3 regions of the Hydrogenophaga sedimenti genome follow, and region 3 is predicted to be linked to each of the others. Evidence: predicted binding sites of a transcription regulator. Region 3 holds the regulator's gene; each other region holds the start of a gene.

Region 1 (5,611 bases), on a different contig from region 3:
CACCGCCGCGCAGACCATGGACAGGACCAGCCAGGGCAGGTGCTCCAGCGGCACCTCGACCCCGAAGGCCCAGGCGATCAGCAGGAACACCACCATCTGCAGCACCGACAGGCTGGTGCCCGCCAGCAGCTTGAACGCCAGCAGCCAGCCGCGCGGCAGCGGCGCCGTCAGCAGCAGGCGCATCACGCCCATCTCGCGGTCGTAGACCATCGAGAGCGAACTCTGCATGCCGTTGAACAGCGCCACCATGCCCAGCAGGCCCGGCACCATGTAGACCTTGTATTCGATGTAGGTCTCATAGGGCGGCACGATGGCCACGCCGAACACGTTGTGGAAACCGGCCGAGAACACCACGAACCACAGCAGCGGCCGCACCAGGGCCGAGCCCAGGCGCGAAGGCTGGCGCAGGAAGCGCCCGATCTCGCGGCCCACCACCGCCCGCAGCGCGCGCAGCAGGTGCGGCAGCAGTGCGGGCGCGGGATTGACGGGGCTCAGGGTCGTTGCTTGCATGTGCTCTCCGCTTCGTCCACGCCCAGCGTGTCCATCACTTCCTTGGGGTGCAGCACGCCGTCGACCGGCGCCACCGCGGCGACACCGTCGACATGGCTCAGGAAGATCGGCTGGCGCAGCTGGCCGTCCCAGGCGCGGAACGACAGGCGCGGCCCCTTGAAACCGTCGACACCCACGGCGCCGCCACGCAGCGCCTTGAGTTGCGCCGCGATCGGGGCCTTGGGCTGTTCGGCCAGCACGGTCGCGATGGCGCGCCCCGCCATCCACGCGGCCCAGTCGTGTCCGCTCATCGGCCGGCCGGCCTTCTTCGCGAAACGCCGCGAGAGCTGCGGCCCGCCGTTGCGCTCCCACAGCGGGTGCCAGGGCGCGGCCACCAGACCGTTGGAACCCACCACCGGCCGCGGCCACTGCGTCGCGTAGGGCACGGTGCGCGCGAATTCACCGTCGCTGTCGAGCACCGCCACCACATCGTGCTCGCGCTCGCCGGTCAGCAGGCGCACATTGGCCAGGTCGCGCTCGCGCGGATCGCCGGTCAGCTTGAACGGTTTGAGCTGCGTCGTCTTGAGGCCGTAGCGCTTGGCCGAGCGGTTGAAGGCCTCCAGCTCCAGCGCGTCCTCGGGCAAGGCACCCTGCAGCACCAGCGCCTTGCGCCAGTTGCGCGCCGCCAGGTACTGCGCCAGCGCGTCGCTGGCCATCGCCCGGCTCGGGTAGGTGTGCAGCAGGTGCGCGGCGCATTGCGCACCGCGCAGCGCATCGTCTTCCTGACCACTGTTGATGACGATGGCGCCGCCCAGCGCGGCCGGCGCCGCCTGCACCAGCGCATTCAGCTCCGGCACCGGCAGGTCGGCGACCAGGTGCTGCACCTTGGCCGCCTTGAGCTCGGCCAGCACCTTGGGCAGAGCCGCCGCGTTGGGCAGCACCACGTCCTTGACCACCAGCTCGATGCCCACAGCGTCGAGCTCGAACGACGAGTCCTCGGCCGCCAGCTTCACCCCGTCGATCGCACGCCCGGTCGGATGACCCGGATAGGCCTTCTCCATGCGGCGCGGCGCAAAGCGCGGATCGCCGTCGAGCGAGACCACGGCAATCGTGACCTTGGTGGCGGCCAGCGCCGGCAGAGCGACGGCGAGAGCCGCACCAGCCACCAGCGCCTTGAGGGAAAACGTCAGACGGTCTTTCATGGGGTGACGAGAATGGTGTGCGGCACACGGCCCGCGGGCACCGACTTGACCGCCTTGGCGGCGGCCACGTCGACCAGCGTCATGTCGTCCGACAGGCCGTTGGCCACGTACAGGGTCTTGCCGTCCGGGCTGAAGGTCAGGCCCCAGGCGCGCTTGCCGACCAGCACCTGGTTCTTCACCGCGCGCGTCGCGACGTCGATCTGGGCCACGTGGTTGGCGCGGCCCAGGCCGACCCACATGCTCTTGCCGTCCGGGCTGATGGTCATGCCCACCGGGGTGATGTCGGTCTCGCGCATGCCCTTGAGCGCGAACTTGATCGACTGCTTCGTTTCGTTGGTCTTGGTGTCGACGATCGACACACTGGCGTCCAGCTCGTTGGTCACCCACAGCTCGGCGCCGCCCGCGGCCAGCACGAAGCGGCGCGGCCGCTTGCCGACCTTGATGTTCTTGACCACCTTTTTCTGGCCCAGGTCGATCACGTGGACCACGTTGGCGACCTCGGAGGTCACGTAGGCGGTCTTGCCGTCGGGCGTGACCAGCACGCCCTCGGGCTCACCACCGGTCTTGACCTGGAACAGCGCCTTCTTCGTCGCCAGGTCGTAGGCCGCCATCACGCTCTCTTCCTCGATCGAGACATAGGCCGTCTTGCCGTCGGGACTGAGGTCGAAGATCTCCGGGCTGTCGCCCAGCGGCACCGAGCCGGTCATCCTGCCGGCGGCGGTGTCGACGATGCCCAGTTCGTTGCTGTCGCCGCAGCAGACGTAGATCGATTTCTTGTCGGCGCTGAACATCATGTGGCGAGGGCGCTTGCAGACCTCGATCGCGGCCTGCCGCTCCCCGGTGGCGCTGAACACGTAGACCTTGTTGTCCTTCTCGCTGGACACATAGACCTTGCTCTCGGCCTGGGCCGGTAGGCTCAGGGCCAACGAAGCGCCTGCGGCGCACAGGGCCGCGATCAGGGGGCGCAGGGAACGCGAAGAAAGCTTGGCACTCAGGGCCATGGATGGGTCTCCTACTGTTTTTCGAAACCTTCGCGTCGGATGCGCGATGCGCCGGACGCGCGCGATCTTTCTGCAAAATCGGTGCCAGCAGAAATCGGCTGGTACAGGAACGGAATTTGCCTGATCATGCCGCGTCCCGGGGGTTTTCCGAGGGACTTGAGACTATCAGGCCATGCATGAGACACACACCGCTGCTCACAGCGTTCAAAAATGACACAGGGATAACCCTGAGTTCGTCCACCGACCCGAACACCGCCGTTTCGCGCCGGGGCTTTCTGGGTGCCGCCGGTGCGCTCGCGCTGAGCGCCGCCAGCCCGCTGGCGCAGGCCCAGGCACCCTTCCCGTCCAAGCCGGTCCAGCTCATCGTGCCCTGGCCCGCGGGCGGGCAGACCGACCTGACGATCCGCATCCTGGCCGAGGAAGCCGAGCCGCTGCTCGGGCAGCCCATCGTCGTGGTCAACAGGCCCGGCGCGGCCGGCACCATGGTGGCACCGATGCTCAAGGCGGCCGAGCCGGACGGTCACGTGATCGGGCAGGTGCCGCTGACCGTGTACCGACACGCGCTGATGAACCACGTGCCCTGGGACCCGGTGACCGACCTCGCGCCCATCCTGCAGGTTTCGGGTGTGAGCTTCGGCCTGCTGGTGCCGGGCAACAGCCCGTTCCGCAACGTCGCCGACATGATCGAGTGGGCGCTCAAGCGACCGGGCGAACTCATCATGGGCTCCACTGGCGTCGGCACCACCGCGCACCTGGCGATGGAAGAGATCCTGCTGCAGAACAACGTGAAGTACGTGCATGTCCCGTACAAGGGCACGGCCGACCAGATGCTCGCCATCGCCAGCAACCAGATCATGGCCGGCGTCAACTCCACGGGCTTCGCGCCCTGGGTCGAGAAGGGCCAGATGCGCCTGCTCGCCACCTTCAACGCCGCGCGCAACACCCGCTGGCCCGAGGTACCGACCATGCGCGAGCTGGGCTACCCGCAGGCGGTCTACACCTCGCCCTGGGGACTGGCCGCACCGGCCGGCACGCCCGAGGCGGTGATCCAGAAACTGCACGAGGTGTTCCGCCGCGCGATGAACGCCGAGCGCCACACTTCGGCACTGGCCCGCTACGATCAGACGCTCGAATACTTGGGCACGCGCGACTACCGCCAGTCGGTGCTGGTCACCGTCGAGCGCGAAAAGAAACTGCTCGCCCGCATGAACCTGCTGGCCAGACCCGCCTCATGACCGAACCCCTCGCCCAAGCCACCACCAACGTGGTCCACACCGTCCTGAAGGCCGACGGCCTGCACAAGGCCTACAACGGCAAACCGGCCCTCAAGGGCGTGAGCCTGCAGGTCCAGGCCGGCGAAATGCTGGCACTGCTTGGCCCCAACGGCGCCGGCAAGTCGACCCTGCTGCAGTTGCTCACCGGCCTGTTCACGCCCGATCAGGGCAGCATCGAGGTGCTCGGGCAGGACATGCGCCAGCACCCGGCGCGCGCCCTCGCGGGCCTGGGCGTGGTGTTCCAGCAGAGCGCACTCGACATGGACCTGTCGGTGATGGCCAACCTGCTGTTCCACACCGACCTGCACGGAATCCCTCGCAAGACGGCGCGCGAACGCATCGACACGCAGCTCGGCGCCATCGGTCTGCAGGACCAGGCCAGGGCCGTCGTGCGCAGCCTCTCGGGCGGCACGCGGCGCAAGGTCGAGCTGGTGCGCGCGCTGCTGCACCAACCGCGCGTGCTGCTGATGGACGAGGCCACCGTGGGCCTGGACCCGGCCTCGCGCCAGCAACTGCTCGACACTGTGCGCGGCCTGTGCCGCAATCAGGGCCTCGCGGTGCTGTGGGCGACCCACCTGATCGAGGAAGTGAAGACCGCCGACCGCCTGCTGCTGCTGCACCAGGGCACGGTGCGTTTTGACGGTCACATTGACGCGTTCATGGCCGCGGCCGAGGGCCCGGACTTCCAGACCGAGGTGCTCAAGGCGCTGCAGAAGCCTGGGCTCTGAGCCCAGGCCTGTTCTCGTTCAGAACGCGTAGGCGACGGTCACGCCCAGCCCCCACTGCCGGCCCGGCGCCGGCTCGAAGAAGCGCTTGTTGGTTTCGTTGGCGATCACCGAGCCGATGTAGGCCTTGTCGGCCAGGTTGTCGACGCGCAGGTATTCGCGCAGCTTCCAGGCACCGATCTTCTGCTCCCAGCCCAGGCGCAGGTTGAACAGCGTCGCGGCCGCGGTGCGGTCGCTGTTGACATCGTCCACCACCATCGAACCCCGGTGCACCGCTTCCAGCGCCGCGGTGAAGCCCGGCAGCGCGCGCGGCTGCCACGCGATCTCGCCGAACAGCGAACGGTCCATCACGCCCGGGATGCGGTTGCCCGAGGCCACCCGGGTGCCGCCGCTGCTGAAGGTCTCGGCAAAGCGCGCGTTGAGCGTCGACAGCGCGATGTGGCTGCGCCATTCCGGCGTCCATTGCGCACTGTGCGCGAGCTCGATGCCGGTGCGGCGGGTCTTGCCGGCATTGGTGTAGACCGTGCGGCCACCGCTGCTGGAGGCGACCACGATCTCGTCGCGGGTCCCGATGTGGAACAGCGCGACATCCAGCCGCTGGTTCTCCGACAGCTTGGTCTTCACGCCGACTTCGGTGTGTGTGCTGCGGGCCGACTTCAGGCCCAGGTTCGGGCCGCTGCCGTTGGCGGTGTAGGCGATCTCGGTCAGGGTCGGCGTCTCGAAGCCGCGGCCGATGTTGGCGTAGAGATTGGTGTCGTCGCCCAGATGGCGCGTCACGCCGATCACCGGGTTGGTCGCGCTGAAGCTCACGCGGCCGCTGTCGTCGGGGTTGCCGGCGCGGATGAAGTGGTCATCGACCTCGAACTTCACGCGGTTGGCCCGCAGGCCGGCCACCGCGCTCCAGCCTTCGTTGATCGCCC
Region 2 (5,611 bases), on a different contig from region 3:
CGTAGGTTTCGCGGATCTCGGGCGATGGGGCGAAGGCCTTGAGCTCGGCCAGCTGGCGGTTGAACAGGGCCATCGACTTGTCCAGCACGGTCTGGGCGATGCGGCCTTCCGTCTGCTGGGCCAGTGCGAGCCAGGCCTTGCCCAGACGCTGCGAAAGCATGCGCTGGCGACCGGCCTTGTTGATGGCGTCGGACAGGTCGCTCACCTGGGCGTGCAGACCCAGGGGGGCTGCGCCCGCGAGGACCAGGAGGTGGCGGCGTTGCATGGTGCCGGCCTCAGGCCTTGACGACGGCCACGGGGTCGAACTGGCGCGTGTCCACGGCCGCGTCCTTGAAGTCGAACCACGGATCGGGTTCGCCATCCAGCGCGAACTGCAGCTGTTCCCACAGCGCCTTGCGGCCGGCCGCGTCGTCCAGGATGCGTTTCTTGACGTAGTCCAGGCCCACGCGGTTGACGTAGTGCACGGTGCGCTCCAGGTACCAGCCTTCCTGGCGGTACAGCTCGCAGAAGGCGCCGGTGTACTCCATCACTTCCTCGGCCGTCTTCACCTTCACCAGGAAGTGCGCCACCTCGGTCTTGATGCCGCCGTTGCCGGCGATGTACATCTCCCAGCCCGAGTCCACGCCGATCACGCCCACGTCCTTGATGCCGGCCTCGGCGCAGTTGCGCGGGCAGCCCGAGACGGCGAACTTGACCTTGTGCGGCGCGTACATGCGCCACATGGCTTTCTCCAGGTCCTTGCCCATCTGGGTCGAGTCCTGCGTGCCCATGCGGCACCACTCGCTGCCCACGCAGGTCTTCACCGTGCGCAGCGCCTTGGCGTAGGCGTGGCCGCTGGGCATGCCGATGTCTTTCCAGACGTTGACCAGGTCTTCCTTCTTCACGCCCAGCAGGTCGATGCGTTGCCCGCCCGTGACCTTGATGGTCGGGATGTTGTACTTGTCGGCGGCGTCGGCGATGCGGCGCAGCTCGTCGGCCGTCGTCTCGCCGCCCCACATGCGCGGGATCACCGAGTAGGTGCCGTCCTTCTGGATGTTGGCGTGCGAGCGCTCGTTGATGTAGCGGCTCTGCGGATCGTCCTTGGCCTGCTTGGGCCAGGTGCTGATCAGGTAGTAGTTGACGGCCGGGCGGCAGCTGGCGCAGCCGTTGGGCGTCTTCCAGCCCAGGGCCTTGAAGGTGTCGGCGATGGTCAGCAGCTTGTCGTTGCGGATCGCGTCGCGCACGTCCTGGTGGCTGTGGTCGGTGCAGCCGCACATGGCCTTCTTCTTCGGCGTGGCCGAGTAGTCGCCACCGGCGGTGAACATCAGGATCTGCTCGACCAGGCCGGTGCAGGAGCCGCAACTGGCGCTGGCCTTGGTGTGCTTCTTGACCTCGTCCAGCGTGAACAGGCCCTTGTCCTTGATGGCCTTGCAGATGGTGCCCTTGGTCACGCCGTTGCAGCCGCAGACCTCGTCGCTGTCCTTCATCGCGGCGGCCTTGTTGTGGCCCTGGTGGCCGACGTCGCCGATATTGCTTTCGCCGAACATCAGCTTGTCGCGGATGTCGCTGACGGTGCGGCCTTCGCGCAGCAGCTTGAAGTACCAGCTGCCGTCCACCGTGTCGCCGTAGAGGCAGGCGCCGACCAGCTTGTCGTCCTTGATCACCAGCTTCTTGTAGACACCGCCGAAGGGGTCGCTCATCACGATCTCTTCCGTGCCTTCGCCGCCCATGAATTCACCGGCGGAAAACAGGTCGATGCCCGTCACCTTCAGCTTGGTCGAGGTCAGCGAGCCGGTGTAGCGGCCGATGCCGAACTCGGCCAGGTGCGTGGCCAGCACCTTGCCCTGCTCGAACAGCGGCGCCACCAGGCCGTAGGCGATGCCGCGGTGCGCCGCGCATTCGCCCACCGCGTAGATGCGCGCGTCGGTGATGGTCTGCATGGTGTCGCTGACCACGATGCCCTTGTTGACGTGCAGGCGCATGCTTTCGGCCAGCGCGGTGTTGGGGCGGATGCCCACGGCCATCACCAGCAGGTCGGCCGGCACCTCGCTGCCGTCCTTGAAGCGGATCGCCTTCACGCGACCGTCGTCACCGCCGACCAGTTCCTGCGTCTGCGCGCCGATCAGGAACTTCATGCCGCGCTCTTCCAGCGACTTCTGCAGCAGCTTGCCCGCCACATCGTCGAGCTGGCGTTCCATCAGCCAGGGCGCGACGTGCACCACGCTGACCTGCATGCCGCGCTTCATCAGGCCGTTGGCCGCTTCCAGGCCCAGCAGGCCACCACCGATCACGACCGCGTGCTTGTAGGTGGCGGCGGCGTCGATCATGGCCTGCGTGTCGGCGATGTCGCGGTAGGCCAGCACGCCTTTCAGGTCCTTGCCGGGGATGGGCAGGATGAAGGGGTTGGAGCCGGTGGCCATGATCAGGCGGTCGTATTCCGCCGAGACCTTTTCTCCGTTCGGGCCGACCGAGTGCACGATGCGCTTGACGCGGTCGACCTCGGTCACCTTGTGGCCCGCGTGCAGGGTGATGTGGTTGTCGGTGTACCAGGACCAGTCGTTGAGGATGATCTCGTCGATGGTCTGTTCACCGGCGAGCACCGGCGAGAGCAGGATGCGGTTGTAGTTCGGGTGCGGCTCGGCGCCGAAGACCGTGATCTCGTAGAAATCGGGGGCGATCTTCAGCAGCTCTTCGAGCGTGCGCACACCGGCCATGCCGTTGCCCACCATCACGAGTTTCATCTTTTTCATTGCGGCGACTCCTGTCTGAAGATCACGGGGGATCACGGGGAAAAGGGGTCTGGCTCCGGCGGACGCACGCAGGCGGTCACATGGCGGCACGCAGGCCGGAACACAGGTCAAGGGAAGGTCGAAGCCCGGCAGAGCTGCCGGGGTGGCGCAGGCACAGGGCCGGCACCGGATCGGTCACTGCGCACGTCGTTGTGCACAGGGCCCCGACGCGAGGCCGGGGTTGGACGCGTCGTCACGTCTGGCCTGTTCAATGCAAGAGGTGTGCCATATGATCGGCGCCCCATCGGCTGGCCCGCCGCCGCTCCCCCGGCGTCGGCCGTCAACGCCGCGGCCGCGACCGCCCCGCATGACCACAAGTCCTTGATTCATATGACGTCCGTGCTGTTTCTTCGCCAGGGTTCCCGGGGCCTGCTGCCCTTGCCGGCCGACCTGGCGGCCGCCGGTTTCGAGCTGCTGGCCACCGTCGACGACTGCAGCAAACTGGTGCAGGCCAGCGTGCAGCACGCACCAGATCTGGTGGTCGGCGAAGCCACGCGCCCCGACGACGCCCTGTTCAGGGCCACGCAGACCCTGTCGGAGGTCGCGCCGCGCCCGGTGCTGCTGTTCACCGCGGACAACGACGCGGCCCACATCGAACGCGCGATCGGCGCGGGCGTGCACGCCTGGGTGGTCGGCGGCTACGGCGCCGAGCGGCTGCGCCCGCTGGTGAAGCTGGCGCAGGCGCGCTTCGGCCACGAGCAGGCCCTGCTGGCGCAGCTGCGCGACGTCTCGCAGCGCTTCGAAGACCGCAAGCTGGTCGAGCGCGCCAAGGGCATCCTCATGCGCGCGCGGGCGCTGACCGACGACGACGCCTTCCAGATCCTGCGCACCGCGTCCATGCACACCAACCAGCGCCTGGGCCAGGTGTCCGAGCAGATCATCCACTCGGCCCATTTCGCCGAGGCCGTCAACCGCGCGGGCCAGCTGCGCATGCTCTCCCAGCGCCTGGTCAAGCTCTACCTGCTGCGCCTGGCCGACGTGCAGTCGCGCCAGCAGCAGGCCCTGCTCGACGACTCGGTGCAGCGCGTGGACGCCAACCTCGCCTGGCTGGCCAAGGGGCTGTCGCAGCCCAGCTTCGGCGACCTGCTGGCCCAGCCCGGCGCCACCTGGCAGGCGCTCAAGCCCGCGCTCAAGGGCAAGCCCGTGGCGGCGCAGGTGCCGCAGGTGGACGCACTGGCCGGCCGCCTGCTGCAGGACGCCGAGCGCCTGACCACCAGCCTGCAGAGCGCCGGCCCGGTGGCTTCGCTGCAGGTGCTCAACGTGGCCGGCCGCCAGCGCATGCTCTCGCAGCGTTTTGCCCAGATGGCGCTGATGGACCTGCTGGGCGTGGAGGAAGGGGTGGAAGAAGGCGCCGCCAGCCGCAGCGCCGCCATGACCGCCGTGCAGCACGACTTCGAGCGCGCGCTGGCCTACCTGAACGGCCTGCCGCTGGCCACGCCCGACATCCGCGCCGCGCTGGACCAGGCCGCCACCGGCTGGCAGCAGATGCTGGCCGCGACACCGCAGGACCGCCGCCCTGCGGGCCGCGACCGGCTGGCGCGGCTGGAGACGGTGGCCAACGCCAGCGAGGCGCTGCTGGATTTGTTCGAGCAGCTGTCCACCCACTACGAGCGCAGCATGCAGGTGCTGATGGGATGACCGGATTTGTGCAATGCACCAACTTCGGGCGCTGTTCTTGCTAGAGGTGGTGCATGGCTTTTGACATCGACATCGGTTACGCCAGCCAGGCGGGCCGCAAGGAACCCAACGAAGACTTCTGCGCCGCCATGCTGCCGCCGCCGGGGCAGGCCGACATGGGCTCCATCGTCGCCATCGCCGACGGCGTGAGCGCGGGCGGGCTGGGCAAGGAAGCGGCGCAGACCACGGTGACCAGCCTGGTGCGCGACTACTACGGCACGCCCGACACCTGGGACACCACGGTCGCGATGGACCGCATCATCGGCGCGCAGAACACCTGGCTGGCCGGCGTCAACCGCCGCCGCCAGCCGGCCATGGGCCTGACCACGCTCACCGCCATGGTGCTGCGCGGCCAGGGCTACACCCTGGCCCACGTGGGCGACACGCGCGCCTGCCTGCTGCGCGACGGTGTGTTCACCCAGCTCACGCACGACCACGTCGCGACCCACCCCGACCTCAGCCACCAGCTGCTGCGCTGCATCGGCGTGGAAGACCGCGTGGTGGTCGACTACACGCAGGGCGACCTGCTGGTGGGCGATCTGTTCCTGCTGATGAGCGACGGCGTGCACAACGTGCTGCCCGAGGCGCGGCTGAAGGCCCTGCTGGACGAGCACGGCCCCGGCGCCACGGCCCAGGCCCTGGGCGAAGCGCTGGTGGCCGCCGCCCTGCAGCGCGGCAGCCAGGACAACGTGACCGCGCTGGTGGTGCGCGTGCGCGGGCTCGACAGCGCCACCCTGCAGGACCAGAACCGCCTGGCCGCGCAGCTGCCCATCCCCCCCAAACTCAAGCTGGGCGAACAGATCGACGGCCTGCACGTCACCGCCGTGGTGGCCGACAACGGCATCAACCTCGTCTACCAGGTGCGCGACCCGGCCACGCAGAAGCTCTACGCGCTCAAGACCCTGCACCCGCAGCGCGCGCACGACGCCGAGGAGCGCGCCATGCTCGCGCACGAGGCCTGGCTGGCGCGCCGCATGGCCACCAGCCGCGCGGCCGAACACCTGGTGGCGGTGCACGACGCGCCGCCCACGCGGCCGGCCGGGCAGGGCGCCAGCGCCTTCTACCTGCTCTACGACTGGCACGGCGGCGAATCGCTGCAGCACATGCTGGATCGCCAGCACCGCCCCGGTGTGGCGCAGTCCATCGCCATGGCCACGCAGGCCGCC
Region 3 (5,611 bases):
GCCAAGACCGGTGCGCCGGGTGCCGATCCGGCACCGGCCGCGGGTGCCGATCCGTTCAGCTACTTTGTCCAGGCCGGCGCCTTCAAGTCGCCCGAAGAGGCGCAGGCGCAGAAGGCGCGCCTGGCCATGCTGGGCATGGAGGCCTCGATCACCGAACGCGAGCAGAACGGGCGTCAGGTGTACCGGGTCCGCATGGGGCCCTTCAACCAGAAGGGCATGGCCGACGCGACGCGGGAGCAGCTCGAAACCAATGGCGTCGAAGCCGCGCTGGTGCGGGTGCAGCGCTGAGCCTGCGCCGGCCCCGGGGGAACTTTTCCCGGTCGGGCGAGCCTGAACCGGGTCTTTTCAAGGAGTTTGAATCCATGCAACGTCGAGAATTTTCCCGCGGCCTGATGGCCGCCGGTGCCGCCGCCGCGGCGGGTCTGGGCCTGTCGCCCGCCCTGGCCCAGCGCGTGGCCTTCAAGGAAGGCACGGACTACACCAGGCTGGCCAAGCCGGCGCCCACCGACAGCCCGGCGGGCCAGGTCGAAGTGGTCGAGTTCTTCGCCTACAGCTGCATCCACTGCTTCAATTTCGAGCCGGTGTTCAGCGAGTGGATCAAGAAGCAGCCGCCGCATGTGACCGTGCGCCGCATGCCGGTGGCCTTCAACCAGAACTTCGTGCCGATGCAGCGCCTGTACTTCACGCTCGAGGCCATGGGCCTGCTGGAGCAGCTGCACGGCAAGGTGTTCAAGGCGTACCACGAAGAGCGCCTGCCGCTGACCACGACCCCGGCCATCCTGGCCTGGGTGGAGAAACAGGGCGTCAACCGCGAGAAGTTCACTGCCATCTACGACGGCGCGGCCGTCAAGTCGGCCCAGAAGGCCGTCGGCCTGCAGGACGCCTACCAGGTCGAGGGCACGCCGGCCCTGGGCATCGCCGGGCGTTTCTACATCCCCGGCCAGGGTCCCAAGACCCTGCTGGTGGCCGATTCGCTGATCGCCGAGGCCCGCAAGGGCTGATCGTCGGTCCGCCGGCACCGCACAAGGCCCGCCCTGCGCGGGCCTTGCCGTTTCCGGACAGGAATCGTCTCTTGTCAAGGGCACGAATTGCGCTTGGCACCGCTACAATGAATGCAAGATCTGTGCCCCCAAAAGCCATGCACCAACACGTCAAACCCTCCCGTCCGATCGCCTGGTTGTTTGTTGCGGCCGCCGGCCTGCTGTCCCCCTGGGCGGCGCAGGCGGAAAAAGCCGACAAGGACAAGCCCATGAACGTGGAGGCCGATGCCCTGCGTTACGAAGAGAACCGCCAGACCAGCGTGTTCAATGGCAACGTGGTGCTGACCAAGGGCACGATCGTGATGCGCGGCTCCAAGCTGGACGTGCGCCAGGATACCCAGGGCAACCAGCTCGGCCTGCTGGTGGGCACGCCCGCCACCCCCGGATTCTTCCGCCAGAAGCGCGAAGCCCTGGACGAGTGGATCGAAGGCGAAGGCGACCGCATCGAATACGACAGCAAGGCCCAGACCGTGCTGTTCACCGGCCGCGCCGTGCTGCGCCGCTACCGTGGCACGCAGCTCAATGACCAGAGCGTGGGCAGCGAGATCCTCTACAACAGCCAGACCGAGGTCTTCACCGTCAAGGGCGGCGCCGAGAGCAAGACGGCGGCCAACCCGTCCGGCCGTGTGCGCGCCATGCTGACGCCGATTCCCGAAGAGGAAAAAGCGGGCAAGACGCCGCCTCCCCAGCCGTCGGCCGAGCCGGCCACGCTGCGCCCCAGCGTCAAGATCACCGAGCCCAAGAAGTGAGCGGAACCTCCGCCAGCCCACCGGGCGCCGTGGCGAGCCAGAGCCGCCTGGAGGTCCATGGTCTGAAGAAGGCCTACGGCAGCCGCAAGGTGGTCAAGAACGTCTCGCTGTCGGTCGACAAGGGCGAGGTGGTCGGGCTGCTCGGACCCAACGGTGCCGGCAAGACGACGTCGTTCTACATGATCGTGGGCTTGCTGCGGGCCGACGGCGGCGAGATCCTGCTCGACGGCGCCCGCATCGAATCCCTGCCGATCCACCGGCGCGCCCGACTGGGTCTGGGCTATCTGCCGCAGGAAGCGTCGATCTTCCGCAAGCTCACGGTCGAGCAGAACGTGCGCGCCGTGCTGGAGTTGCAGCACAACGAGCAGGGTGAGCGGCTGTCGGAAGACGAGATCCGTGGCCGCCTCGACGAGCTGCTCAAGGACTTGCGGGTGGACCATCTGCGTCTCTCGCCGGCGCCCGCGCTGTCGGGCGGCGAGCGCCGCCGGGTCGAGATCGCCCGTGCGCTGGCGACCCGTCCGCGGTTCATCCTGCTGGACGAACCCTTTGCCGGCATCGACCCGATCGCGGTGCTGGAAATCCAGCACATCATCAGCTTTCTCAAGTCGCGTGGCATCGGTGTGCTGATCACCGACCACAACGTGCGCGAGACACTGGGCATCTGCGACCACGCCTACATCATCAGCGATGGTCAGGTGCTGGCCAGCGGTACCACCGCCGAGATCGTGGAGAACGCCGAGGTGCGCCGCGTCTATCTCGGCGAAAACTTCCGCATGTGATGCCCTGAGCGGATGAAGCAAGGTCTCTCGCTGCGGGTCTCGCAGCATCTCGCCCTCACCCCCCAGCTGCAGCAATCGATCCGGCTGTTGCAGCTGTCGACGCTCGAAATGGCCCAGGAAGTCGAGCAGATGCTCGACGAGAACCCTTTCCTCGACCGCGGGGAAGAAACGGCCGAACGCGAAGAGTTCGGCGTCGAGGCTGCCGATGCGCCGGTCGTGGCCGCCGACCAACTGGCGGAGGCGGCACAAACCGCGCCGGAGCCGCGCCTGCCCGACGCCGACACACGCAGCTCGTCCACGGAGTCGTCCGAGAGCGGGGGCGCCGACGAGGTCGAGAGCCGGCTCGACGGCGCGTCCCCGGTGGAAGAGAGCTGGGAAGGCGACGGCACGGTCGAGATGGCGCCCGACGACAGCGAGTGGGGCGGCGACGCGCCGGCGCGCAACAACAACGCGTCCGGCGGCGACGACGAAACCGCGACCGCGGCCGAACTGGCCCGCGAGCCGGTCAGCCTGCAGGACCACCTGCACGAGCAGGCGCGCTGCCTGCGTCTGTCGGACGAAGATGCTGCGGCCCTGTATTTCCTGATCGAGTCGCTCAACGACGACGGTTACCTCGACGAGAGCCTGCACGATCTGGCGCGGGCCTGCTGGCACCTGACCGCCTCGGCGCCGGCCGAAGCCGAACCGCCGTTCGAAGAAGTCGAGGCGATCGAGCAGCGGCTGGGCACGGCGCTGCAATGGCTGCAGCAGATGGAGCCCTCCGGCGTCGGCGCCCGCGATCTGGGCGAATGCCTGCGGCTGCAGATCCTGGAACTGCGCAACACGCCCGCGGCGCGGGCCGCGCTGGCGATCTGCGAGCAGCCGCTGGAGCTGATCGCCAAGCGCGATGTCAAGCGCCTGTGCGCGAGCACCGGACAGGACGACGAGGCCGTGCGCTCCGGCCTGGCGCTGATCGCGCGGCTGGAGCCCAAGCCTGGCCGGCGTTTTGTCGATGTCGAACGCAACGTGGTGGTGCCCGACGTGATCGTCACGCGCGCCGGCCGCGGCTTCAAGGTCACGCTCAACGCCGAGGTCATGCCGCGCCTGCGGGTGCACGACGTCTACGCGAACGCCATGCGCGGGCGCGGCCGCGACGGTGGCGGCGAAGCCGGTCACGCCGCGATGCAGCAGCGCCTGCAGGAAGCACGCTGGTTCATCAAGAACATCCAGCAGCGCTTCGACACCATCCTGCGCGTGTCCTCGGCCATCGTCGAGCGCCAGCGCAACTTCTTCATGCACGGCGAACTGGCGATGCGCCCGCTGGTGCTGCGCGAGATCGCCGACGAGCTGGGCCTGCACGAATCGACCATCAGCCGCGTCACCACCGCCAAGTACATGGCCACGCCGTTCGGCACCTACGAGCTGAAGTATTTCTTCGGCTCCAGCCTGGGCACCGAGACCGGTGGCAACGCGTCGAGCACGGCGGTGCGCGCCCTGCTCAAGCAGTTCATCGCGTCCGAAGAACCGTCCAAGCCGCTGTCGGACAACCAGCTCTCGGACCTGCTCAAGGAGCAGGGCATCGAGTGCGCGCGCCGCACGGTCGCGAAATACCGCGAGGCGCTGCGCATCGCGCCCGCGAACCTGCGCAAAGCTTTGTAACCCCCTGCGCCGCTTCGCGTCACCCCCCAGGGGGCTGCACCAACGGCCCGGCAAAGCCGGTTCCGTGGTGCACGCTGGAAGGGGTCTGTGCCGAACGTGCTGTGTTTGTCCATTAGGTTTCCATTCATGAACCAGCTTCAACTCTTCCTCCCCTGCGCCGCGGGCGTGGAGGACTACCTGGCCGCCGAGGTCACGCGCATCACCGGCGAGACCGAGGTGCAGAAGTGGCGCGCCGGGGTGGCGCTGCAGGCTTCGTGGCGCGACGCGCTCAAGCTCAACCTGCATTGCCGGCTGGCGCAGCGCGTGCTGGTGCAGCTCTGGCACGGCGGCTACCGCAGCGAGAACGACCTGTACCAGGCCGCCGGCGAGATCGCCTGGGAAATCTGGTTCACGCCGCAGCAGACCATCAAGGTCGAGATCACGGCGCAGCACAGCCCGCTCAAGAGCCTGAACTTCGCGGCGCTCAAGATCAAGGACGCGGTCTGTGACCGCTTTCGCGACAGGCGCGGCGAGCGGCCCAGCGTCGACACCACCTGGCCCGACGTGCGGCTCTACGCCCACCTGACCACCGACACCGTCAGCCTCTACATCGACACCTCGGGCGAGCCGCTGTTCAAGCGCGGCTGGCGCGAGGACAAGGGCGATGCGCCGCTGAAGGAAACCCTGGCGGCGGCCATGATCGCGGCGACCGGCTGGAACGGCGCCGAGGCGGCCACGCTGGACGACATCGTGCCGCTGTACGACCCCTGCTGCGGCAGCGGCACGGTGGCGATCGAGGCGGCGCAGATCGCGCTGCACGTGGCGCCGGGCCTGCAGCGCCGTTTTGCGTTCGAGAAGCTGCTGCCGTTCCAGCCGCACGTCTGGCACGCGCTCAAGGACGAGGCCGCGAAACAGCGCCGCGACTGGCCGGCCGGGCGCAAGCCCATCGTGTTCGGCAGCGACGTCGCGTTCCGCATGGTCGACTTCGCGCAGCGCAACGCCGAACGCGCGGGCGTGGCGTTCGCGATGGAATTGCGTGGCGGCGACGCGCTGCAGCGCATGCCGCCGACGGATCGACCCGGCGTGATGCTGCTGAACCCGCCCTATGGCGAGCGCATCGCGGCCGCCGGTGTGGCCGGACAGAATGCGCAGGAGCGCGCCGTCGAGCGCGGTGGCCGCGCGCCACGCACCTTCACCGTGGGCGCCAAACCTGCGCCCGAGGCGGGCCTGGGCCGCGAGAGCGCGCAGATGGCCGATGGCAGCGACGGCAGCGATTTCTTCCAGCAGCTGGCGACGCACTGGAAGAGCCACTACGCCGGCTGGAGCGCCTGGCTGCTCACGCCCGACCTCAAGCTGCCGGGCAAGATGCGCTTCAAGGAGTCGCGCCGCGTGCCGCTGTGGAACGGGCCGATCGAGTGCCGGCTGT

The links. The regulator sigma-54, encoded in region 3, starts transcription at its own class of promoters, with help from an activator protein. The targets are predictions, from matches to a motif close to TGGCANGNAANCTGCTTT.
Region 1: ACS5NL_RS16165 (PQQ-dependent catabolism-associated beta-propeller protein) is a predicted target of sigma-54. The motif match lies at 2,762-2,779, and genes of this name have one in related genera.
Region 2: nirB (nitrite reductase large subunit NirB) is a predicted target of sigma-54. The motif match lies at 2,979-2,996, and genes of this name have one in related genera.

Annotation. Positions count from the first base shown of each region.
Region 1 covers NZ_JBPZHA010000009.1:222,795-228,405, forward strand. Annotated here, with positions in the region: gene ACS5NL_RS16155 (ABC transporter permease) at 1-510, opposite strand, end outside; gene ACS5NL_RS16160 (type 1 periplasmic-binding domain-containing protein) at 492-1,691, opposite strand; gene ACS5NL_RS16165 (PQQ-dependent catabolism-associated beta-propeller protein) at 1,688-2,692, opposite strand; gene ACS5NL_RS16170 (tripartite tricarboxylate transporter substrate binding protein) at 2,869-3,927, shown strand; gene ACS5NL_RS16175 (ATP-binding cassette domain-containing protein) at 3,924-4,694, shown strand; gene ACS5NL_RS16180 (TonB-dependent receptor family protein) at 4,713-5,611, opposite strand, start outside.
Region 2 covers NZ_JBPZHA010000002.1:55,699-61,309, forward strand. Annotated here, with positions in the region: gene ACS5NL_RS02935 (type IV pili methyl-accepting chemotaxis transducer N-terminal domain-containing protein) at 1-265, opposite strand, end outside; gene nirB (nitrite reductase large subunit NirB) at 276-2,729, opposite strand; gene ACS5NL_RS02945 (type IV pili methyl-accepting chemotaxis transducer N-terminal domain-containing protein) at 3,099-4,406, shown strand; gene ACS5NL_RS02950 (bifunctional protein-serine/threonine kinase/phosphatase) at 4,460-5,611, shown strand, end outside.
Region 3 covers NZ_JBPZHA010000001.1:536,583-542,193, forward strand. Annotated here, with positions in the region: gene ACS5NL_RS02495 (SPOR domain-containing protein) at 1-288, shown strand, start outside; gene ACS5NL_RS02500 (thiol:disulfide interchange protein DsbA/DsbL) at 363-1,001, shown strand; gene lptA (lipopolysaccharide transport periplasmic protein LptA) at 1,139-1,789, shown strand; gene lptB (LPS export ABC transporter ATP-binding protein) at 1,786-2,568, shown strand; gene ACS5NL_RS02515 (RNA polymerase factor sigma-54) at 2,581-4,206, shown strand; gene ACS5NL_RS02520 (THUMP domain-containing class I SAM-dependent RNA methyltransferase) at 4,333-5,611, shown strand, end outside.